DNA from 2 places in the Variovorax sp. GW821-FHT10B04 genome. Region 2 is predicted to be linked to the other one. Evidence: predicted binding sites of a transcription regulator. Region 2 holds the regulator's gene; the other holds the start of a gene.
The links. The regulator sigma-54, encoded in region 2, starts transcription at its own class of promoters, with help from an activator protein. The targets are predictions, from matches to a motif close to TGGCANGNAANCTGCTTT.
Positions count from the first base shown of each region.

Region 1: the regulator sigma-54 is predicted to act here: its motif matches at 1,661-1,678, upstream of AC07PZ_RS29900 (TorF family putative porin).

Region 1 covers NZ_JBWKNQ010000018.1:18,482-22,669, forward strand. Annotated here, with positions in the region: gene AC07PZ_RS29895 (YifB family Mg chelatase-like AAA ATPase) at 1-1,516, opposite strand, end outside; gene AC07PZ_RS29900 (TorF family putative porin) at 1,720-2,454, shown strand; gene glnK (P-II family nitrogen regulator) at 2,513-2,851, shown strand; gene AC07PZ_RS29910 (ammonium transporter) at 2,878-4,188, shown strand, end outside.
Region 2 covers NZ_JBWKNQ010000002.1:596,515-600,702, forward strand. Annotated here, with positions in the region: gene lptA (lipopolysaccharide transport periplasmic protein LptA) at 1-9, shown strand, start outside; gene lptB (LPS export ABC transporter ATP-binding protein) at 6-806, shown strand; gene AC07PZ_RS07830 (RNA polymerase factor sigma-54) at 835-2,403, shown strand; gene AC07PZ_RS07835 (ATP-binding response regulator) at 2,437-4,188, opposite strand, start outside.

The sequences.
Region 1 (4,188 bases), on a different contig from region 2:
GGCGGTATTGCACGGCTTCCGCCACATGCGGCACCCGCACGTCGTCCGCCCCCGCCATGTCGGCGATCGTGCGCGCGACCTTGAGTGCGCGGTGCGTGCTGCGCGCCGACCAGCCGAGCTTGACGGCCGCCGACTGCATGAACTTCAACGCCGCACTGTCGAGGCTGGCGTGCTGGTCGATCTCGCCGCCCTGCAGCGCATGGTTCGGCTTGCCTTGGCGGGTCATGGCGCGTGCGCGGGCTTCGGCCACGCGTGTGCGGATACCGTCCGTCGATTCGCCCGCCGGCGATTCGAGCAGTTGCTGGGCCGTCACCGAGGGCACCTCGATGTGCAGGTCGATGCGGTCGAGCAGCGGTCCGCTGAGCTTGCCCTGGTAGCGCAACACCTGGTCGGGCGTGCAGCGGCAGGCCTTCAATGTCGAGCCGAGATAGCCGCACGGGCAGGGGTTCATGGCCGCGATCAACTGGAAGCGCGCCGGGAACTCGGCGCGGCGCGCGGCCCGCACGATCGTGATGGTGCCGGTCTCCAGCGGCTCGCGCAGGGCCTCGAGTGCGGCGCGTGCGAACTCCGGAAACTCGTCGAGGAACAGCACGCCGTGGTGTGCGAGCGAGATCTCGCCCGGCCGGGGCGGCGAACCGCCACCGACCAGGGCGACCGCGCTCGCGGTGTGGTGCGGGCTCGATGTCGGCCGGCGCATCCAGCGTTCGACGGCAAAGCGGCCACCGAGGCTCGCAACGGCGGCGCTCTCCAATGCCTCGTCGACCGTCATGGCCGGCAGCAGCCCGGCAAAGCGCTGGGCCAGCATCGACTTCCCCGAACCCGGCGGGCCGACCATCAGCAGGCTGTGCTGGCCGGCTGCGGCGATCTCGAGTGCGCGCTTGGCGCCGACGTGTCCCTTGACCTCGGCGAGGTCCGCATACGCCACGGCCGCGGCGCCGGGCCGTGGCAGCACGCGGGCCCAGCCGTCGCCGGGCGGCTCCGGCGGCGTGCCGTCGGTCGGCGGCAGGAACTGGCCCACCACGTCGAGCAGGTGGCGCGCGCCGTAGACCTCGGCGCCGGGCACCAGCGCGGCCTCCTGTGCGCTCTCGGTCGGCAGCACCAGCCGCGTGGCTACGCCTTGCGTGTGCAGTGCCAACGCCATCGCCAATGCACCGCGCACCGGCCGAAGCTGGCCCGACAGCGACAACTCGCCCGCGAACTCGTGGCCGGCCAGGCGGGCGCCATCGATCTGTCCGCTCGCCGCCAGGATGCCGAGCGCCATCGGCAGGTCGAAGCGGCCGGAATCCTTGGGCAGATCGGCCGGTGCGAGGTTCACCGTGATGCGCTTGTTGTTGGGGAATTCGAGGCCGGCGTTCTGCAGCGCGGAGCGGACGCGCTCTCGGGCTTCCTTGACCTCCACGTCGGCCAGACCGACCAGCGTGAAGCTGGGCAACCCGTTCGCCAGATGCACCTCAACGGTGACGCTGGCCGCATCGAGCCCAAGGAGGGCGCGACTCTGCACCAAAGAAAGACTCATTTTGTTATACATCCCTGATATGGTGCGTTGTCGCACCGATGGTTAACCCTCTGGTCCCGAATTCGTGCACAAGGTAACAGTGGGCAACCCTCGGAACCCGAGTCTCCTGGCGGGAATCGCGTGCGCGACGGTGACAGCGTCCTTTGGCACGCTCCCTGCTTTGACGTGTTTTCCTTTCTATCCAAAGTACCAGGAGTCACTCGATGATGCACCGTAAAACCGCCCAGGCCTTGGCCGTGGTCGCCCTTGCTGCCCTGCCGATGTTCGCGAGCGCCCAGCTCACGGCCAACGTGGCATTGACCAGCAACTACAAGTTCCGCGGTCAGGACCAGGATGCGAGCAAGAGCAAGGCAGTCAAGCCGGCCATCCAGGGCGGTTTCGACTACGCCTTCGGTGAAACGGGCTGGTATGTCGGCAACTGGAACTCCAGCGTCGACTGGCTCCCGGGCAACAGCATCGAGAGCGACATCTACGGCGGCTACAAGTTCACGGCCGGCGGCATCGGCTGGGACCTGGGCGCCCTGACCTACATCTACCCGGGCAACAAGAACGGCAACACGACCGAACTGTACGCAGCCGGCAGCTACGGTCCCCTGACGCTGAAGTACTCGCACACCATCTCGAAGGACTACTTCGGCTGGGCTGGCGAGAACTCGGGTTCGGGCCTGTCGGGTCGCAACACCGGTTACCTGAACCTCGGCTTCGCTCAGGAAGTGGCTCCGTCGCTGACCCTGAAGGCCAACGTCGGCTACACCCGTTTCGCCAGCGACATCAAGGACCTGGGCGTGCCGAACTACGTCGACTACGCGATCGGCGTCTCGTACGACTTCGGCGGCGGCGTGGCCCTCTACGGCGGCGTGCAAGGTGCGAACAAGAAGAACTACTTCGGCGACGTGAACAAGGCACGCGCCATCGTCACGCTCAGCAAGACGCTGTAAACACAAGAGGCGCGGCCGGACGGCCGCGCCCGTCGGTTTCATCTATAGGAGAAGTGTCATGAAGCTGGTTACAGCCATCATCAAACCATTCAAGCTCGATGAGGTGCGAGAGGCACTGTCGACGATTGGCGTGCAAGGCATCACCGTGACCGAGGTCAAGGGCTTCGGTCGCCAGAAGGGCCACACGGAGTTGTACCGCGGCGCGGAATACGTCGTGGACTTCCTGCCGAAGGTCAAGATCGAAGCGGCCGTGTCCGACGACCTGGTCGAGCGCGTGATCGAAGCCGTCGAAGGCGCTGCGCGCACCGGCAAGATCGGCGACGGAAAGATCTTTGTCTACAACCTCGAGCAGGTCGTACGCATTCGCACCGGTGAAACCGGCCGCGAGGCACTTTGAGTTCAAGGCCCGAAAGAATAATCGACATGAAAAAACTGCTTGTCTCACTTGCGCTCGGCCTGAGCGTGCTCACGGCCGGCGTGACCGGTTTTGCGCAGACGCCGGCGCCCGCGGCTGACGCGGCTTCCGCACCGGCTGCTGCGGCACCCGCCGCGGCCGCGCCTGCTGCTGCTCCCGCGGCCGCACCTGCAGCCGCCGCTGCCGCAGCCCCCGCGGCTGCTGCGCCTGCCGCTGCCGCCCCCACCTTCAACAAGGGCGACACCAGCTGGATGATGCTGTCGACCTTGCTCGTCATCATGATGACGGTCCCTGGCCTCGCGCTGTTCTACGGCGGCCTGGTTCGCAGCAAGAACATGCTGTCGGTCCTGATGCAGATCATGGTCACGTTCTCGCTGATCGTGGTGCTGTGGCTCATCTACGGCTACAGCCTCGCGTTCACCGAGGGGAATGCCTTCATCGGCGGCTTCGATCGGCTCTTCATGAAGGGCATCTTCGATGCGTCGACCGGCGTGTTCGCTCCGGGTGCGACCTTCAGCAAGGGTGTCTACATCCCTGAACTGCTGTTCGCTGCCTTCCAGGCCACCTTCGCCGGCATCACCTGCTGCCTGATCGTCGGTGCCTTCGCCGAACGTGCCAAGTTCTCCGGCGTGCTGGTGTTCATGGTGATCTGGTTCACCTTCAGCTACGCACCGCTCGCGCACATGGTCTGGTTCTGGATGGGTCCGGATGCCTACACCGCTGCTGGCGTCGTGGACGAAATGAACAGCAAGGCCGGCCTGATCTGGCAATGGGGCGCGCTCGACTTCGCGGGCGGCACCGTGGTGCACATCAACGCAGCCGTGGCCGGTCTGGTCGGTGCCTACGTGATCGGCAAGCGCGTCGGTTACGGCAAGGAAGCTTTCACGCCGCATTCGCTGACGCTGACCATGGTCGGTGCCTCGCTGCTGTGGGTGGGCTGGTTCGGCTTCAACGCAGGTTCGGCTCTCGAAGCCGGCACCAGCGCCGTGCTCGCCTTCATGAACACCTTCTCGGCAACCGCAGCTGCAGTGCTGGCCTGGTGCATCGGTGAAGCCATGCTGCGCGGCAAGGCGTCGATGCTCGGTGCCGCTTCGGGTGCCGTCGCCGGCCTCGTGGCGATCACCCCGGCTGCCGGCAACGTCGGCCTGATGGGCGCAATCATCATCGGCTTCGTCGCCGGTTTCGCTTGCCTCTGGGGCGTCAACGGTCTCAAGAAGCTGCTCGGCGCGGACGACTCGCTCGACGTGTTCGGCGTGCACGGCGTCGGCGGTATCGTGGGCGCGCTGCTGACCGGCGTGTTCAACACGCAATCGCTTGGC
Region 2 (4,188 bases):
CGCAAGTGACGGCCGCTTCAACGACCCTCCCGTCTTCCCGTGCCACCGAGCCGGGCAGCCGCCTCGAGGTGCGCGGGCTGCAGAAGAGCTACGGCAGCCGCAAGGTGGTCAAGGACGTGTCGCTCGACGTGCAGAAGGGCGAAGTCGTCGGGCTGCTCGGCCCGAACGGCGCCGGCAAGACCACGTCCTTCTACATGATCGTCGGGCTGGTGCGCGCCGATGCAGGCGACATCACCATCGACGGCGAGCCGATCGCGCACATGCCGATCCACCGTCGGGCACGCATGGGCCTGAGCTATCTGCCGCAGGAAGCGTCGATCTTCCGAAAGCTGTCGGTCGAGGAAAACGTGCGCGCGGTGCTCGAGCTCCAGACCGAGCCCGACGCGGCCGGCCGCCCGGTGCCGCTGTCGCGGCAGCGCATCGAGGAGCGGCTGAGCGAACTGCTGAACGACCTGCGCGTGGACCATCTGCGCGCCTCGCCCGCGCTTGCGCTGTCCGGCGGCGAACGCCGCCGCGTCGAGATTGCGCGCGCACTGGCCACGCAGCCGCGCTTCATCCTGCTGGACGAGCCTTTCGCGGGCATCGACCCGATCGCCGTCATCGAGATCCAGCGGATCATCAGCTTCCTCAAGGAGCGCGGAATCGGCGTGCTGATCACCGATCACAACGTGCGCGAGACCTTGGGCATTTGCGACCACGCATTCATCATCAGCGACGGGCACGTGCTCGCGAAGGGCACACCATCAGAGATCGTCGACAACGCAGAGGTGCGGCGCGTGTACCTCGGCGAGCATTTCAGGATGTGATGGCACATACGCAGGTTCCACACGCCGCATGAAACAGGGCTTGTCGCTGCGCGTTTCGCAGCATCTCGCGCTCACGCCCCAGTTGCAGCAGTCGATCCGGCTGCTGCAGTTGTCGACGCTCGAGCTGAGCCAGGAAGTCGAGCAGATGCTCGACGAGAACCCGTTCCTCGAGCGCACCGCGGAAGAAGCGGCGCGCGAGGAATTCGGCGTGGACACGGCCGATGCGCCGCCGCCGCGCGACGACGATTTCAGCCCCGGGGCGTCCACCTCGTCCTCGACGACCACGGAGACTTCCACCACCACCGAGGCCGAACCGGCGACCGTCGACGCGGTCGAGGCGCAGCCCGACTGGGAAGGCGACGGCACGGTCGAACTCACACCCGACGACAGCGAGTGGGGCGGCGACGCACCCGCGCGCAACAACAACCTGGGCGACGACGAGCGTGCCGATGCCACCGAACTGGCGCGCAGCCAGGAGTCGCTGCAGTCCTTCCTGCATCGCCAGGCGCTGAGCCTGCGGCTCGGCGAGAACGACCGCGCGGCGTTGCGCTTCCTGATCGAGTCGCTCAACGACGACGGCTACCTGGAAGACACGCTGCCCTCGCTGGCCTCCGGGCTGGCGGGCGACGACAACGACCAGTTCGACGACCTGGTGCATCACTTCCAGGTCGCGCTCGGCCTGCTGCAGAGCCTGGAGCCGGTCGGTGTCGGGGCGCGCGACCTCGGCGAATGCCTGTCGATCCAGCTCAAGGCGCTGGCTTCTCCGCAGGACGACGACGAAGAGCGCCAGATCCGCAAGACCGCCATCGCCATCTGCAAGCAGCCGATGGAACTGCTGGCGCGGCGCGACTTCAAGCGCCTGGCCACGCTCACGCGCAGCAACGAGGACGAGGTGCGCAGCGCGCTGCAGCTGATCGCCACGCTCGAGCCCAAGCCGGGCCGGCGCTTCGTCGACGTGGAGCGCAACGTGATCGTGCCGGACGTGATCGTCACGCGCACCGGCCGCGGCACCAACATCAAGTTCAGGGTGATGCTCAATCCCGACGTGATGCCGCGCCTGCGCGTGCACGACATCTACGCCGGTGCGCTCAAGTCGCACAAGGGCGAAGGCAGCCAGGCGCTGTCGCAACGGCTGCAGGAAGCGCGCTGGTTCATCAAGAACATCCAGCAGCGCTTCGACACGATCCTGCGCGTGTCCAACGCGATCGTCGAACGCCAGAAGAGCTTCTTCATCCACGGCGAACTGGCGATGCGCCCGCTGGTGCTGCGCGAGATCGCCGACGAGCTCGGCCTGCACGAGTCGACCATCAGCCGGGTGACCACCGCCAAATACATGTCGACGCCGTACGGCACGGTCGAGCTCAAGTACTTCTTCGGCTCGGCGCTCGGCACCGAGACCGGCGGCAACGCGTCGAGCACGGCGGTGCGCGCGCTGATCAAGCAGTTCGTCAGCTCCGAAAGCGTGAAGAAGCCGCTGTCGGACAGCCAGATCTCGGAAATGCTGAAGGAACAGGGCATCGACTGCGCGCGCCGCACGGTCGCCAAATACCGCGAAGCGCTGCGCATCGCGCCGGCGAACCTTCGCAAGGCGCTCTGAGGTTCTTCCGCCCGGCTGCCGCGCGTCGGCGCGTCAGTGAACGCCGGCCGCGCGCCGGTCGGCCGCTTGCAGCACGGCCCGCAGTTCGGCCGGCTGAACGGGCTTGCGCAGCGAATGCCAGCCATGCGCCTTCGCGAGCTTGCGCGCAGCGCCGTCGATGTCGGCCGACACCAGCGCGATCGTGAGCGCGGGCTGGAGCGTCTGCAGCCGTTCGGCCAGCGCGATGCCGTCGAGTTCGCCGGGAAGCCGGATGTCGCACAGCGCCACGTCGACCGCATGCAGGTCGGCCAGCGCCAGCGCTTCGGCCGCACTCTCGTAGATGCGCGGCGTGGCGCCCCACAGGCGCAGCAGCGCGGCGAGGCTGTCCGCGACGACCGCGTTGTCTTCGATCACCAGCACGGCCAGGCCGGGTCGCAGGGCGTCGCCGCTGCGATCGATGTCGATGTCGTCGCTCGCGTGCGGCGGCTCGACGTGCAGCGCCGGCGTGTCCATGCCTGGCGGCGCCTCGGGAACCACGAAGCCGAACACCGAGCCGCGGCCGGGTACCGAGCGCAGCGTGAGCATCAGCCCGAGCTTCTGCGCGAGCCGGCGCACGATCGCCAGGCCCAGGCCATGGCCGCGCTGCAGGTTGCGCTCGGTGTTTCCGACCTGTTCGAAGTCGCCGAACACGCGGTCCTGCGCTTCCGGCGCGATGCCGATGCCGCCGTCGCGCACCTCGACGCGCCAGCCGCCCGGGCGCCGCCGGCAGGCCAGCAGCACCCGGCCGTGCGGTGCGAACTTGATCGCGTTGTCGACGAGGTTCGCAAGGATGCGCCGCAGCGACACCGGGTCGGTCCAGGCCACCGCGTCGGCCGGGCATCGCACGTGGATCCGGCCGCCGTCGTCCAGCCGGGCGAGATCGCGCAGCAACGGCGCCAGGGCTACGGCGGACGGGGCGAAGGCGTCGGCCGCAGCCTCGATGCGGCCGATCTCGAGCAACTGATTGGTCAGCGCCTCGAGCGCCTGCTGCGCGCGCGTGAGCGAGTCGACCGTGACCTGCACCTGGCGTGCCGGTGCGCCATCGCGCAACTGCTCGCGCAGAACCTCGGACTGCAGGCCGATCGCCATCACGGGTTGCCGCAGGTCGTGGTTGGCGGCGGAGAAGAAGCGAAGCCGTTCGGCCTGGGCGCGTTCCGATTCGCGCAGCCCCGCCATCGCCTGCTCGCGCAGCGTGCTTTCGTTCAGGCGCAGGCCGATGTTCTCCTCGAGTTGCCGCGCGTGGTCGGCCACCAGTTTCCAGACCATGGCGAGCAGGCCGATGCCGACCAGCGCAACGGCCATCATGGTCGACGAGCCCGCGATCAGCCCCATCGCGATCACCGGCACGAGCAGCAGCGCGATCGCCAGCTGCGTCGCCGGCACGTAGAAGGACACCGAGAACGCGGACGACAGCGTCATGCCCATCACGATCAGTCCGAGCAGCATCTGCTGAACGGGTTCGGCGGGGTTGAACAGCAGCACGCCGGCCGCGCCGTGCGCGAATTCCCAGATGCCGGTGCGCAGCGTGTGTTCGCGCTGGGCCTGGCGCAGGCTGTCGGGCGTGAAGACCGCCGGCATGCGCTGCGGCAGCAGGCCGCGCATGCCCGTCACCAGCGTGATCAGCAGCATCCAGGCCAGTGCGCGCGGCAGCGAGTACTGCCAGGCGAAGATCGCCGCGACACCGCAGTTGAGGAGGTACTGGACCGCCAGCATCGGGCCGAGCGGCTGGGTGCTGAGGCGCAGCACCTCGCACTGCACCGCGAACTG